2 regions of the Levilactobacillus muriae genome follow, and region 2 is predicted to be linked to the other one. Evidence: predicted binding sites of a transcription regulator. Region 2 holds the regulator's gene; the other holds the start of a gene.
What was found. Region 2 encodes HrcA, which represses chaperone genes, less so after heat shock. Its sites were predicted from a motif close to TTAGCACTCNNNNNNNNNGAGTGCTAA; they were not measured.

Region 1 (8,111 bases), on a different contig from region 2:
GCGTCCGTGTCGGCAGCCAATGTAATCTTACCGTCTTCAATCTTGGCAACGAGGTTCTTAACGTCCCCGTGGTCCAAGTAGAAGTCGGCGATTCGATCTTCAATCTCTTCTTGAATCACTCGCCGGAGTGGCCGAGCACCCATTGCAGGATTGTAGCCCTTCTTGACCAATTGTTCCTCGACCGGCGCGGTAACGTGAATGTGGAGGCCTTGGCCCGCCAACATTTGGTTAACGTCAACAATCATTAAGTCAACGATGTGCATCAAGTTTTCCATACTCAGAGAATTGAACTCAACGATATCATCGAACCGGTTTAAGAATTCTGGCTTGAAGTAGTTGGTCAGATTCCCCAGAACAGAGTGCGTGGTACCTTCAGCGGCGGCTCCAAAACCAACGTTGGCTTCGGCGTCACCGGTACCGGCGTTACTGGTCATGATGATCAGTGTGTCCTTGAAGGAAACCGTCCGGCCTTGAGAATCGGTCAACCGGCCGTCGTCCAGAATTTGTAAGAACATGTTCAAGACGTCGGGATGGGCCTTTTCAATTTCATCCAACAGTATCAATGTGTAAGGATGACGGCGAACCTGCTCGGTAAGCTGGCCAGCTTCTTCGTAGCCAACATAGCCAGGTGGTGACCCGATTAGCTTAGAAATGGAATGCGGCTCCATGTACTCAGACATATCGAAACGAACCATCGCGTCTTCAGAACCAAAGAGTTCGTTGGCCAATTGCTTGGCTAATTCCGTCTTCCCAACACCGGTTGGACCGACGAAGAGGAAGGACCCAATTGGACGACCAGTGCCGTTCAGACCGATTCGGTTCCGCCGGATAGCCCGAGCAACCTTGTCGACGGCCTCATTCTGGCCGATGACGTGCTTTTCAAGGTCCGCACCTAAACTCTTGAGTTGGTGCTGTTCCTTGGCTTGCAATTCACCGACAGGAATGCTGGTCTTTTCTTCCACGATGTCTTGCATATCCTTGACCGTAACTTCGGCGGAAGCGTTTTGGTCGGCATCCTTGGCAGTTTCCTTGGACTTCTCCAACTTGGTGACTTGGTCACGGTAGTAGGCGGCCTTTTCATAGTCTTCCTGCTTCAAGGCGGCTTGCTTCTGTGCTTCGGCAGACTTAATCTTTTCATCAATGGCCTTAGGGTCGGCGATGTTAATGGTTAAGTTCTTCCGAGAACCAGCCTCATCCAACAGGTCAATGGCCTTGTCTGGTAAGAACCGGTCTTGAATATACCGATCAGATAGACGAACGGCAGCCTCAATGGCGTCATCGTCGTAGTGAACGTGGTGGTAATCTTCGTATTTCTTTTGAATGCCTTTTAAAATCTTAACGGCTTCGTCAGCACTGGGTTCGTCAACCGTTACGGGTTGGAACCGCCGTGCTAAAGCCTGATCCTTTTCAATATCACGGTATTCACTCAGCGTGGTTGCACCGATCAATTGAAAGTCACCACGGGCGAGGGCTGGTTTCAAAACGTTACCAGCATCCATACCGCCTTCGGCATTCCCGGCACCCATGATCTCGTGAATTTCATCGATAAATAGGATAATATCGGGATTAGCTTGAACTTCTTTCATCAACTGTTGCATACGTTGCTCGAATTGGCCACGGATACCAGTTCCTTGGACCAATGACACAACGTCTAAGCGAATAATTTGCTTGTTGGCGAGCTTTTGGGGAACGTTGCCTTCGACAATCCGTTCCGCAAGGCCTTCAACGACCGCCGTCTTCCCAACACCGGCTTCTCCAATCAACACAGGGTTGTTCTTCGTCCGCCGGTTAAGGATCTCGATGACTTGTGCCGTTTCTTTGTCCCGGCCAATAACGGGATCAACTTTACCATCCTTTGCCAACTGGGTGAGGTTCAATCCGTATTGACTGAGTAAGCCATTACCGGAACCGCCCTGGTTGCCAGAAGGTTGGGTTGGTCGACCTTGTCCGGAGTCCTGTCGGAAATTATTAGTTTGGTTGTTGTCGCCGCCTTGCATAGCCCGGAAAATATCGTCCAGGTTATTAAAGCCGAATGGATCTTGTGCCATACGGCCACCTCCATTTCCAGAATCGTTTGATTGTTGCTGTTTCAGCAGCTGGTAACAATTTTGGCATAGGTCAACTTGTTGCCGCTGCCCGTTTACACTCATGTAAAGGTGAATCGTTGCTTCATTGCGGTGGCAATTTTGACATAGCATCTTGTCGTCTCCTTTCTTGCCTGGAGTTCTCGTGGAAATTCCACGGGTCTTCGAAAAGTGTTTGACCTTTCTTGACCATTGACCACATTATACCGCGTTCATCTGGACGTGCAAGTATTTTGTTTGCACGATAAATGCACGATATTACGGGGGATTTCTAACGAACGCCTTCATTTTAGCACTCTCACTAATAGAATGCTAAAATGAACATTTCAAAATTGAAAATTCTTTTTGGATAAGCTTTGACCGACACGTGTTTGGCCCGTAAGATAGGGGAGAACGCAATCGGAAAGTGTTGTGGACGTGATATAATAGGCGTACTGAGATTGACGGTAAAACTTACCATGAGACGTAACTAAATCTGGTAACTGGAACCTATTAGGCCGCAAGACACGTCGTTGACGATAACGTAAAGGCCTTAGTGATTTAGTAGTGATGGGAAGTAGATTAAGGTTGTTACAAGGTGATCGTCGATTTGAAATTCTGGCAGTCGCGGAAGACAAGTGTTGGTTATACTCAGAAAAAGAGAGCGGGAGGAAAAATAGTGGAACGAGACTTTACGGATTTAATGAATCAATTGAAAGATAAGAAAATTGCGCAGTTTGAAGTCACACCGGCAGACTTCCCAGCATTTCAAAAAGCTTTTATGGCATACGAAACGCGGAAACGGGTTGTGGGTAAGGCCGAAAAGAACGGGAAACTCATCTACCACTACGATCATGACGCCGGAAATGACGGCGAATAACGTTTTTTTGATGAAAGCGGTTCATGTATAACTTGTAATTTGTGGCTTACATTGATATTCTTAGTAGGTAGGCGTGACTCGTTGAATGGTTGTTTGGCCAATGCGCAAGGTCAAGGCGAGTCGTGTCGGTAAGTAGTCAACCTAAGCTTAAAGGAGATCGATCAATTATGGAAAAACGCGAATTTCATGTTACAGCAGAAACTGGTATCCATGCACGTCCAGCTACTTTATTGGTACAATCAGCAAGTAAGTTCAGTTCTGAAGTTAGCTTGCAGTACCAAGACAAGTCCGTTAACTTGAAGTCTATCATGGGTGTTATGTCTTTAGGTGTTGGCCAAAACGCTGACATCACCATTACGACTGACGGTGAAGACGAAGCTGATGCAATGACTGCTATTGCTGAAACAATGACTAAAGAGGGTTTGTCTGACTAATGAAGACGATGCTCAAGGGGATTGCTGCCAGTGATGGGGTGACTTGCGGTCGGGTTTACCGACTGGACGAGCCAGACCTTCACGTCTCTCAGCAGACAGTCACTAATCTTGATTACGAATTAAATCGATTCCATCAGGCCCTTGAAGCAACCGTTTCAGAGATTGAGACGATAAAAACTCGTGTAAATAAAAACCTGGGTGCTGACCGTGCCCAGGTTTTTATTGCACAAATTGCCATGTTAAAGGATCAGGACCTGATGGGACACGTTGAACTAAATATCAGAGAGCGACATGCGAATACTGAATTTGCGGTCGCACTGGTCACCACAACAATCGAGGAAGAACTCGCAGAATTGGTCGACAATCCTTACTTACAGGATCGTCTGACCAACTGGCAGACTGTGGCAAAACGCTTAACAGCCCATCTGCTGGGGGTCACCCTACCGGATTTGGCACTGATTAACCATCCCGTTGTCGTGGTCACACACGATTTGATTGCTAGTGAGGCGGTAGCGGTCAACCCACAACAGGTTTTGGGATTTATCACCGATGCCGGTGGCCGTACGTCCCATTCCTCAATTTTGGCACGGTCGTTGAATTTGCCGGCAGTCGTGGGAACTCAGGTGGCAACTCAGACGTTGACCAATGGCGAGTTAGTTGTGGTCAATGGCACCCAGGGAAACGTCATGGTCGGACCGACGGCAGATGAGATTGCCGTCGCGCGACGGGCCATGGTCCAACGCGTGAAAAATCAACAGCGACTGGATGAATTGGCGCATCACGAGACGGTCTCCAAAGACGGCGTGGGTGTGACACTAGCTGCTAATATGGGAACTGTGGCTGATTTGGCCCGGGTGACGGCTGGTGGTGCCGAAGGCGTTGGCTTATTCCGAACCGAATTTTTATATTTGGACGCGCAGCACCTGCCGACTGAAGACGAACAGTTCGCCATTTATCGCCAGGTGCTAGAGACGATGGCGCCTCGGCCGGTGGTCATTCGTACATTAGATGTGGGGGGCGATAAGGAACTCCCTTATCGGCCATCACAGAACGAGGCTAATCCCTTTATGGGGGCACGCGCCATTCGCCAGAGCCTTGCACATCAGCAGGTCTTTCGAAGTCAATTGCGAGCTTTGATTCGCGCGTCGGCGTTTGGTCATTTGAGCATCATGTTCCCGATGATTGCGACGTTGGATGAACTACGGCAGGCCAAGGCAATTTACGACGATGAACGCTCTAAATTAACGGCAAAGCGGGTGCCCATGGGCAAAATTGCCGTGGGTATGATGGTTGAGGTGCCAGCAGCGGCATTGTTGGCCGACCGGTTTGCGAATGAAGTGGATTTCATGAGCATTGGGACCAACGACCTGATCGGGTATACTCTGGCGGCTGATCGGACCAATCAGAACGTCGCTTATCTTTACCAGCCGTATCATCCGGCGATTCTGCGCTTGATCGATAACGTTATTTCGGCCGGACATGCGGGGGGGATTCCCGTTGCCATGTGTGGAGAAATGGCGGGGGATCCGATCGCATTACCGCTCTTGCTAGGGATGGGCCTTGACGAATTCTCTATGGCGCCGAGTGCGATTGCTAAGACGCGTCAGTTGATTGGTCAGTTAGATGCCCATGAGTTGGTGGCATTGGCAGAAACGACGGTTAATTCCGCCAGTACCAGTCAGGAAGTCGTTACCATGGTTCAAGCGGCTGTTCCTGACGTGCTGAAATAAACTGAATATGAGTGAAGGGCATCCGTTTTATTCGGGATGTCCTTTTTAGTTGTGGTGACGACACGAAACGAGTCCCAGTCTGCTGGTGGACACATCCCGGATCACGTCCAAACACTAGCGGGCGGGGATTGGCGGTGAATGGTAAGAATGAATGCCCACCAGAATTGTTCGACGGGTGTCTGAAATGTAAGCGCGTAAGAATGGCCAAATGATGAGATTTTCTTGCGATAGCCGCTGAGGTTTGCAATCCCCTAGCCAAACCCATATAATTGTGATGATTGTACAAAGCGAAGCTCTAAATCTTTTTAGCCAAACACAGACGCAAGGGGGATTGGCGATGAACATTGGCTTATTTACAGATACCTATTTCCCTCAAGTAAGTGGGGTTGCAACGTCGATTAAGACGCTGCGTGATCAACTGGAAAAGCAGGGGCACCAGGTCTATATTTTTACCACGACCGATCCAAACGTGGAACGCAACGTTTATGAGCGGAATGTTTTTCGTTTTTCAAGTATTCCATTCGTATCATTCACGGAACGGCGGATAGCAGTGCGGGGGCTTTTTCAAGCTTATCAAATTGCCAAAGAATTAAATTTAGATATTGTCCACACTCAGACGGAATTCTCGATGGGGTGGATCGGGAAGTTTGTGGCGCGGAACCTGGAGATTCCTTGTCTACATACTTACCACACCATGTACGAGGATTACTTGCATTATGTAGCGAACGGAAAGATTTTGAAGCCCGTGCACGTTAAGCAAGCGACTCTGGCCTTTTGTTATCACCTGACTGGGGTGGTGGCGCCGAGTGATCGGGTGTTAACGACCTTAACTGATTATGGGGTCAAGACACCAATTCGGATTATTCCCACCGGGGTCAACCTCCATCAGTATGAACAACCTGATACGGCCAATCTACGACGTGAGTTGGGCTATCAACCGGATACACCGGTAATTCTGTCGTTAAGTCGTCTGGCTTACGAGAAGAATATTAAGGAAAGTATTGCGGCTATGCCACGAATTCTGGCGGAAGTTCCCAATGCACAGCTCTTGATTGTCGGCGATGGTCCGGCTAAGGAAGATCTCGAACAACAGGTAAAGGATGCTGGTCTGACGGATCATATTTCATTTACTGGTCAAGTGAATAATAACGATGTTTTCCGATACTATCACATGGCAAATGTCTTCCTGTCTTCGTCCGATTCGGAGTCACAGGGTCTAACCTATATTGAGGCCATGGCGGCCGGAACGAAGATCGTGGTCATGACGAGCCCGTATACCGATGAGTTGCTGTCGAAACGGACACTTGGGGTGACCTTCAAGACCGAGGACGAGATGGTCACAAATGTCGTTGATTACCTGAAGCATGGGGATGAGGAACAGGACCCCGACCTGCTGGCGCGTAAGCTAGCGGAGATCTCTGCTGATACCTTTGGCCAACGGGTCATTGAGTTCTATCAGGATGCTCAGGCGAGTTACGAAGCGACGCATGAAGATACCCCAGATTTTAGTGATTAGAGGAGCAATTGGATGCTAAAAATTAACATGTTTTCCAAGGCTGATTCCGTCAAGGGACAGGGTGTGGGAAGTGCTTATAATGAATTGATGAATCTGTTGGCGACACGGCTCAAGGATGAGTTTGACGTGACGGTTAACAAGTATGGACGGGTCGATGTGACGCATTACCATACGATTAATCCGACTTATTACCTGTCGACTTTTCTGCCCGGGCGCGGTCGGAAGATTGGTTATGTTCATTTCTTGCCTGAAACGTTGGAGGGAAGTCTAAAAATCCCACAACCGTTCCGGTCAATCTTTTATAAATATGTGATTGCTTTTTATCGCCGGATGGACCATATTGTTGTGGTCAATCCGACCTTTATTCCTAAGCTGGTGGCCTACGGGATTCCCGCTGAACGGGTGACGTATATTCCTAACTTCGTGAGTCGTAAGGAATTTTATCCGGTCGATGCCGCTCGAAAGACTGCTTTGCGGACGCAATACGGATACGATACGAAGCGTTTTACGGTACTGGGTATCGGTCAGATTCAGGAGCGTAAAGGCTTGTTTGACTTTATCAAGCTTGCGCGACATAATTCGGAGATTCAGTTCATCTGGGCCGGGGGCTTCTCCTTCGGACGGATGACGGATGGTTATACCGAGTTGAAGAAAGTCGTTGACAATCCACCGGCTAACCTGAGTTTTCCTGGGATCGTTGATCGGGCTAAATTGGTTGACTACTATAATTTAGCCGACCTATTCCTGTTACCATCCTTTAACGAACTCTTTCCAATGTCGGTTCTAGAGGCCTTCAGTACGGGGACACCAGTTCTCTTACGGGATCTGGACCTGTATCAGGCGATTATCGCCGGGGATTACCAACCAGCTAAGGATTACGATGACATGAATGCACAACTCCAGCGTCTGCCACATGATCCAGTAGCACTGGCACATTGGCATCAGCAGAGTCTCGATGCCGCCGACCGTTACTCTGAGGAACACCTCACCGAGATCTGGCGGAAGTTCTATACGCAGCAAGCAAAAGAGAGGTAAACTGCATGTCACGACGAAATAAATGGGTATTAGCGTTAATGTTACTCTTGGGGATTGCCATTTTTGCGTATTCACTCCGTGACATTAAGTTTTCAGTTTTAGTCAATGATTTTGTTCACATCAACTTTTGGTGGTTTGGGGTCGCCATTCTCTGCATGCTCCTGTATCTGGGCTTGGAGTCGTGGATCGTGAAGGTTTTTATTTCCGATCGGATCGAGGGCTTCACATTCAAGGATGCTGTCCGGATTCCCTTGGTGGAACAACTGTTTAACGGTATCACGCCGTTTTCTTCAGGTGGGCAGCCAGCGCAACTTTTTGCGCTGATGCAGACCGGGATCGATGCTGGTAAGGCCAGCTCGGTCTTACTGATGAAATTCGTGGTCTACCAATCGATGATCGTCATCAACTTTATTATTGCGTTGATCATCGGGTTTCAACAGATTCAGGATAAGC
Region 2 (8,111 bases):
TATTAATTAAAGGTATCGTTCGCCAATATTTTCAGCTTTTAGCAAGTCACGATAATTAGTGCACCACGAAACGGAGGAAACGAAGATGGATGGGATTATCCCGCTTTATAAGGAACGCGGCCTCACGAGTTTTGACTGTGTGGCGAAGTTGCGTCATATTCTGCATACGAAGAAGGTCGGCCACAGTGGCACGCTGGACCCGAGTGTGGATGGGGTCCTACCCATCTGTATTGGGAGTGCGACGAAGGTTGTGCCGTATCTCATGGCCTCTGGGAAGGTCTACAAGGGAACAGTCACACTAGGCCTGGCAACGACTACGGAGGATTTGGACGGTGACGTCGTTGACCGCCAACCTTTGACAACGCCGTTTGATCGCGCTACACTGCTTCAAGCGGCCGCAACGTTGACTGGGACCATCCAGCAGACACCACCGATGTTTTCCGCAGTGAAGGTGAACGGTCGTCGGCTCTATGAATACGCGCGGGCTGGTGAGACCGTTGAACGGCCGACTCGGACGATTACCGTGTCAGCCTTTGACTTGGTCGATGATGGCCAGTTTGATGGCGAACAGGGTACTCAGACTATTGCGTTTGAGATTGCCTGTTCCAAAGGGACTTACGTGCGGACGCTCGCAGTTGACCTCGGTCGACAGTTAGGGGTACCTGCCGTGATGGCCTCGTTGACGCGGCTCAAGAGTGGTGGCTTTGACCTGGACCAAACGGTTACGTTGGACCAGGTGGCCGCTGCAATGGCCGCTGAGGACCTTTCCGGGATTCTTCGACCAATCGACTATGCCTTGCAGGATTATCCACACGTGGCGTTATCAGAGCGGCTCTGGGGCCTCGTGAAGAACGGCGTCTTCCTGGATGAAGATCAGGTTGGCCTGTCAGCACGCATCGTGGCCTTGACGTATCAGGACCAGACGAAGTGTTTGTACCAGTACCTTCCCGAAAAAAAACAATATAAGCCGTTGAAAATGTTTACGGTGAATTAAGCGTTAAGAAAGAGGCGTCTCGTAATGGAAGTTATTCGCATACATCATCCGTTGGACCCCCGCCAGATTCCGGCAGACCCGGTTGTTTTGGCCATGGGATTCTTTGATGGTGTCCACCGAGGGCACCAGGCGGTCATTAGGCGGGCTAAGGCGCTCGCTACGGCCAAGCACGTCAAGTTGGCGGTATTGACCTATGATCACCATCCAGCGTTGGTCTACCGGCCGTTAGAGGGTGATGACCGCAAGTACCTGAGCACGCCCGAACGTAAGCTCCAACAGCTTGATCGATTGGGTGTCGACCGGGTCTTTCTGGTCAGCTATACCGGAGAATTCGCTGCCCAGAAGCCCCAAGAGTTTGTTGACAACTACCTCGTGGCTTTTCATACGCTGACAGCGGTGGCTGGATTTGACCACACTTACGGTAAGAAGGATGTAGCCACGATGGATCTGTTGCCAGCCTATGCACAGGGGCGCTTTGGGGTGGAAACGGTGGCTAAGGAAATTGGTGATCAGGAAAAGATCAGTTCGACGCGGATTCGTGCGGCCATGAAGACTGGCGATGTCGATACGGCTAATACACTTTTGGGCTACCTTTACCGGTCGACGGGGGTCGTTGTTCATGGTGAAGCTCGAGGTCGAACCATTGGCTACCCAACCGCAAACGTTCTGACACCGGAGAATGAATGGTTGCCAGGCATTGGTGTCTACACGGCGCGGTTAAAGGTTGGGGCTATCTGGTATCCCGGTATGATTTCCGTGGGACATAACGATACCTTTGGTGACGATCGGCCAATCACGGTGGAGATGAATCTCCTGGACTATCAGGGGAACCTTTATGGTGAAAACGTTGAAGTTGAGTGGCATCACCGTTTACGGGGCCAAGTGAAATTCGATTCCGCAGAGAGGTTAATTGCCCAACTCAAGAAGGACGAGACGGCTACGCGAGATTATTTCGCCCAGGTCGTCTCAGATTAGGCAATTTAATCACAGCATAAATGAGGGGCCTGGATAATTTTATCTGGGCTCTTTTATTTTGGGAAGATAATTGCAAGGTGAAAGATTTTTGCTATGCTGGGGATTGGTTAATAGGTGTTTTGAGTTAGAAAACAGGGTTATGGCGGTTGAAATCTGGGTTATAGCTAGTGGTACAACTAGCTAACTGAAGGGTGAAAGATAAAATGTTGGCATAACCCTCTACACAGTAGAGATAGCGTCCTGAATAGTTGGCTACATTGTCTAAACCAGCCGGCTTACCGTTCACCAAATTTAAGCCGGAACGCTGTGGGGAGGCTGCAGGCGATCCCCACAGCCGCCGGAATCTCTGGCAGCCGCAGGTGGCAATAGTCATCAAGATCACGGCCAAATCAAAAAATTAGCACTTAATTGCAGAGATTGCTAAAAATTCTACCAGATTTCTTGACTTCAAATCCCGGTTTTGCTACATTATATATGTGTCTTAGCACTTGATTAGTTTGAGTGCTAAAAAAGGGGTGATTGTGATGCTTTCAGAAAGACAAATGATGATTCTGCGAGCCGTTGTCCGCGACTTCACCAATACCGGTGTTCCGGTGGGGTCCAAGGCATTAGCCAAGCAGTTACCCATCCACGTAAGCTCAGCGACAATTCGTAACGAGATGGCAGCCTTAGAAGAGCAGGGCTTGATTAAGAAGACCCACTCGTCTTCCGGCCGAATTCCTTCGGTCGAAGGTTACCGGTATTACGTTGATCATCTGGTTAAGCCCGATCCTTTGCGGCCCAACGATATCGATGTGATTCAGTCATCACTAGGTGGCGATTTTCATAAGATTGACGAAATCATTTCGCAATCCGCGACAATCCTGTCTAACCTGACGAGTTACACGGCGTTCACGTTGAAGCCGGAGTTAAAGGATAGTCGCCTCAGCGGCTTTCGGTTAGTGCCTTTGGGCAAGCGGCAGATTATGGCCATTCTCGTCACCGATAGTGGTGACGTGGAGAACCAAACGTTTGACGTGGCCGGCGACGTTGACGGTGAGCAGCTTGAAGCTGTGGTCCGCTTGATCAATGACCAATTGGTGGGACTGACTTTACCGGAAGTCTTACGGAAGCTACAGGCTGATATTCCCGCAAAGATCGCGCACTATCTACAAAGTCCTCAGGGATTCTTAGATATCTTTGGCGATGTGCTGACGCGGGCCGCTCAGGAGCGGTTCTACGTTGGTGGGCGACTCAACCTACTGAACTTTTCTCAGGATAGCGACGTTGATTCACTGAAGTCCTTGTATTCGTTGATCGATAAGACCGATGACATTGCGAGTGTGTTGGGGCAACCTAGCGATAAGATCTCCGTGCGCATCGGTAATGAAATGACCAATGATGCGTTGCAGAATTTCAGTCTGATCACGGCGACCTATGATGTTGACCAACATGGTCAGGGGATGATCGCAATTCTGGGACCCACGCGAATGCCATATTCTCGGATGCTCGGTATTGTTGGGGCGTTTCGTGAAGAGCTCGCGAAGAAACTATTAGATTACTACCGGTTTTATGACGAGTAAAGAAAGGGAGGGTTTTTATCGTGGCTGACAAGCAACAAGCGTCCACCGATGACCAAACTGCGGCAAAGGCCGCCACGACTAAGCCAGATTCAAAGACTGAATCGGCCGAAAAGGCAGCGCCAAAGAAGCCAAAGTTATTTAAGAAGGTTGCGACCGCGGCCGAAGTTGATGAACTCAAGCGCAAGGCCAGTGACTTCGAAGATAAGTATTTGCGTGCGGAGGCGGAAGTCCAAAACATGCAAGCGCGGTTCCAAAAGGAACAGGCAACGCTTATCAAGTATGATGGCCAACAACTGGCTAAGGACGTGCTCCCCGTCATTGACAACTTGGAGCGTGCTCTCGCAGTAGAAGCAGCGGACGAGGCGGGGCAACAACTGAAGAAGGGTGTTCAGATGACCTATGATCATTTGGAAGATGCCCTAAAGCGAAACCACGTCACGGAGATTGAAGCCATTGGGAAGACATTCGACCCAACGTTGCATCAAGCGGTTCAATCAGTGCCTGCAGAGGATGGTCAGGCGGCCGAAACGGTCGTTAAGGTCCTCCAAAAGGGTTACCAACTGAAGGATCGCGTTCTACGGCCAGCAATGGTTGTCGTCGCACAATAAAGCAAATTAAAAAAAACTAACAAAGAGGGAATTTTTGATGGCAAGTAACAAGATTATCGGAATTGACTTAGGGACGACCAACTCAGCCGTTGCCGTTCTTGAAGGTAGTACCCCGAAGATTATTGCGAACAAGGAAGGCGCCCGGACGACGCCATCAGTTGTTGCATTTAAAGACGGTGAAACGCAAGTCGGTGAAGTTGCCAAGCGGCAAGCAATCACCAACCCAAACACAATCTCATCCATCAAGAGTCATATGGGTGAAGCAGGTTACAAGGTTTCCGTTGATGGCAAGGATTACACGCCACAACAAATCTCAGCAATGATTTTACAACACTTGAAGGCCTTCGCTGAAGACTACATCGGTGACACAGTTGAAAAGGCGGTTATTACGGTACCAGCTTACTTCAACGATGCCCAACGTCAAGCGACTAAAGATGCTGGTAAGATTGCCGGCTTGAACGTTGAACGGATCATCAACGAACCTACGGCTGCTGCTTTAGCTTATGGTTTGGACAAGCAAGATAAAGACGAAAAGATTATGGTTTACGACCTTGGTGGTGGGACCTTTGATGTTTCTGTCTTAGACTTAGGTGATGGTGTCTTTGACGTTCTCTCAACGAACGGTGATACCCATTTAGGTGGGGATGACTTCGATAAGAAGATCATGGACTGGTTGATCGCCGACTTCAAGCAAGAAAACGGTGTCGATTTATCTAAGGATAAGATGGCTTTACAACGGCTAAAGGATGCTGCTGAAAAGGCTAAGAAGGACCTCTCTGGGGTTACCGAAGCACAGATCAGCTTGCCATTTATTTCCGCTGGCGACAACGGGCCACTTCACTTGGAAAAGTCATTGAGTCGCGCAAAGTTCAACGAATTGACGGCTGATCTGGTCGAAAAGACTCGGATTCCCGTTGAAAATGCGTTGAAGGATGCCGATTTAAAGGCTGGCGACATTGATGTTGTTATCTTAAATGGTGGGTCTACTCGGATTCCAGCCGTTCAAGATGCCGTTGAAAAGTGGACGGGTAAGGAATCCAACCATTCCATCAACCCTGACGAAGCCGTTGCTTTAGGTGCTGCCGTGCAAGGTGGGGTTATCACTGGTGATGTGAAGGACGTTGTTTTACTTGATGTGACGCCATTATCTTTGGGTATCGAAACCATGGGTGGGGTCTTCACCAAGCTGATCGACCGGAACACCACGATTCCTACCAGCAAATCCCAAGTCTTCTCAACCGCTGCTGATAATCAACCAGCCGTTGATATTCACGTTTTACAAGGTGAACGGCCAATGGCTGCTGACAACAAGACGTTGGGTAACTTCCAACTCGCTGACATTCCAGCTGCACCTCGTGGCGTTCCTCAAATCCAAGTGACGTTCGATATCGATAAGAACGGGATCGTTAACGTTTCCGCTAAGGATATGGGAACCAACAAGGAACAAAAGATCACTATCAAGAGTTCCGGTGGTCTTTCCGACGAAGAAGTCGAAAAGATGATGAAGGAAGCTAAGGAAAACGAAGCTGCCGACAAGAAGCGTAAGGAAGAAGTCGACACCAAGAACGAAGTCGACCAATTGCTCTTCCAGACTGACAAGACACTGAAAGACGTTAAGGGCAAGGTCTCCGATGATGAAATCAAGAAGGCTGAAGACGCGCGTGATGCCTTAAAGAAGTCCCAAGAGTCCAACGATTTGGACGACATGAAGGCTAAGAAGGATGACCTGAACAAGATTATCCAAGACCTTTCCGTGAAGTTGTACCAACAAGCACAACAAGCTCAAGGCGACGCTAACGGCGATGCTGATCAAGCTGCCGGTGCTGATGGTGCTAAGACTGACGGTAAAGATGGCGACACCGTTGACGGAGACTTCCATGAAGTTCACGATGACGACGATAAGGACAAGAAGTAAAGACTGATTGTTTAATCGTAAATTGTCATGGCAAAAAGTCAGAGTCCGTGGGGCTTTGGCTTTTTGTTTCGAGTATGCTATTCTTACTAGTAGCGAAAAATTTCGGAATGGATTGGGAGGAAAACGATGGCGCAATCGGACTTATATGGCGTTTTAGGTGTCTCAAAGGATGCCAGCCAAGATGAAATTAAAAAGGCCTACCGGAAATTATCTAAGAAGTATCATCCAGATTTAAACAAGGCCCCCGACGCGGCGGACAAGTTTAAAGAGGTTCAGGATGCCTACGATGTTTTAGGTGACAAGGATAAACGGGCTAACTACGACCAGTACGGTTCAGCTGACGGTCCTCAGGGCTTTGGCGGCTTTGGCAGCGGCAATGCCGGTGGCGGCTTCGGTGGTTTTGGTGGCGGCGGAGGTGGCTTCGACGACATCTTCAATCAATTCTTTGGTGGTGGCGGGGGCGGTCAACGCAACCCCAATGCGCCACGGCCGGGTCGTGATCTGCAGTACCAGATGGACTTGAAGTTTGAAGAGGCCATTTTTGGGAAGAAGACCAAGATTAAGTATACGCGTGAGTCCCAATGCCACACTTGTGGTGGGAACGGTGCTAAGCCGGGGACGTCACCAGTAACCTGTCACCAATGTGGCGGGACTGGTTACGTCACGACAGAGACCAACACGCCACTGGGTCGGATGCGAAGCCAACAACCTTGCCCTGTCTGTCATGGTACGGGTCAAGAAATCAAGGAAAAGTGCCCAACCTGTGGGGGTTCTGGTCACGAAGAAGAACAGCATGAAGTTGAAGTTTCCATCCCAGCAGGGGTCGATGACGGTCAACAAATGCGGTTACAAGGTCAAGGTGAAGCCGGCCAAAACGGTGGTGGTTACGGTGATCTATTCATTATCTTCCAAGTTACACCAAGCAAGGACTTCCGGCGTGACGGCACGGAGATCTACTTTGACCAACCGATTTCATTCGTTCAGGCAACACTGGGCGATGACGTGACGGTCAAAACCGTTCATGGGGATGTCAAATTAAAGGTGCCAGCCGGGACACAAGCTGGGACGACTTTCCGGCTACGCGGCAAGGGTGCACCTCGTCTGCGTGGTAACGGAAATGGTGATGAACACGTCACTGTGAAGGTCTTGACGCCAAAGAATCTGAACAAGGGTCAACGGGATGCACTCCGTGACTTTGCGAAGGCCAGCGGTGAGACCGTTACAGGTACGGGCAAAGGTAACTTATTTAACAAAATGCGTGATAAATTTAATGAAAATTAGCTTGCGGACCAACGTGCTCAAATAGCTAATCTATCAAGGCTGCTGAAGATTTCGGCAGCCTTTTTGATTGCCCCTAAATATAATAATAATTATAAAATGTCAAAGAAACGCTTAAGCTTGAGTAAGGTTAATTGCAATCCGGTTTTGGCAATGATACTCTCAGAACATAAGGAGCGCGGCTTTAGCTGCAAAACTCCTCACCAATTCACGTGGATTCGTCGGGGAAAATACAGGTGAATTGGTTGCGAACGGAAGCTGGTTTGGGGGACGAATCGACCAGCAAAACTTGGGGGTGAATTTCATGAGAGCAAAGTGGCTGGCGTTATGGCATCAGCCGGTGGTAGCCTTCATTGGTTGGACCATGTTTTACTTTGTGATTTTGATGGTTTTGGTTTATTTGTATGGCTATAGTGGTTTGAATAACTCGACTTTTATTTACAACGAGTTTTAGTTGCGGGGTCAACTAACCATTAACCATGATTTCTTCGGGGGGGATATAGAATGATAGAAAACATGATCACAGCGATTGATCAGTTTGCCACCAGTGATCCGGATCGCATCGCTTACGATGATCTGGGACACACAAACACGTACGGTGAGTTGAAACAGCGTTCGGATGCTTTGGCCGCTCATTTAGACGCCATGCAGCTACCAGCGCACGCACCCATCCTAGTCTATGGGGGCCAAACGTTTGACATGATGGTGACCTTCTTAGGAATCGTCAAGAGTGGGCACGCCTATGCGCCAATCGATACGCATTCGCCACTCGAGCGGAT

Region 1: ACKTSF_RS12435 (ATP-dependent Clp protease ATP-binding subunit) is a predicted target of HrcA. The motif match lies at 2,374-2,400, and genes of this name have one in related genera.

The regions. Positions count from the first base shown of each region.
Region 1 covers NZ_BAAFRU010000022.1:14,637-22,747, forward strand. The annotation lists gene ACKTSF_RS12435 (ATP-dependent Clp protease ATP-binding subunit) at 1-2,198, opposite strand, end outside; gene ykzS (protein YkzS) at 2,743-2,943, shown strand; gene ACKTSF_RS12445 (phosphocarrier protein HPr) at 3,111-3,377, shown strand; gene ptsP (phosphoenolpyruvate--protein phosphotransferase) at 3,377-5,107, shown strand; gene ACKTSF_RS12455 (glycosyltransferase family 4 protein) at 5,445-6,623, shown strand; gene ACKTSF_RS12460 (glycosyltransferase family 4 protein) at 6,636-7,658, shown strand; gene ACKTSF_RS12465 (lysylphosphatidylglycerol synthase transmembrane domain-containing protein) at 7,664-8,111, shown strand, end outside.
Region 2 covers NZ_BAAFRU010000002.1:205,423-213,533, forward strand. The annotation lists gene truB (tRNA pseudouridine(55) synthase TruB) at 86-994, shown strand; gene ribF (riboflavin biosynthesis protein RibF) at 1,019-1,969, shown strand; gene hrcA (heat-inducible transcriptional repressor HrcA) at 2,494-3,531, shown strand; gene grpE (nucleotide exchange factor GrpE) at 3,552-4,139, shown strand; gene dnaK (molecular chaperone DnaK) at 4,177-6,054, shown strand; gene dnaJ (molecular chaperone DnaJ) at 6,181-7,335, shown strand; gene ACKTSF_RS02125 (teichoic acid D-Ala incorporation-associated protein DltX) at 7,637-7,786, shown strand; gene dltA (D-alanine--poly(phosphoribitol) ligase subunit DltA) at 7,837-8,111, shown strand, end outside.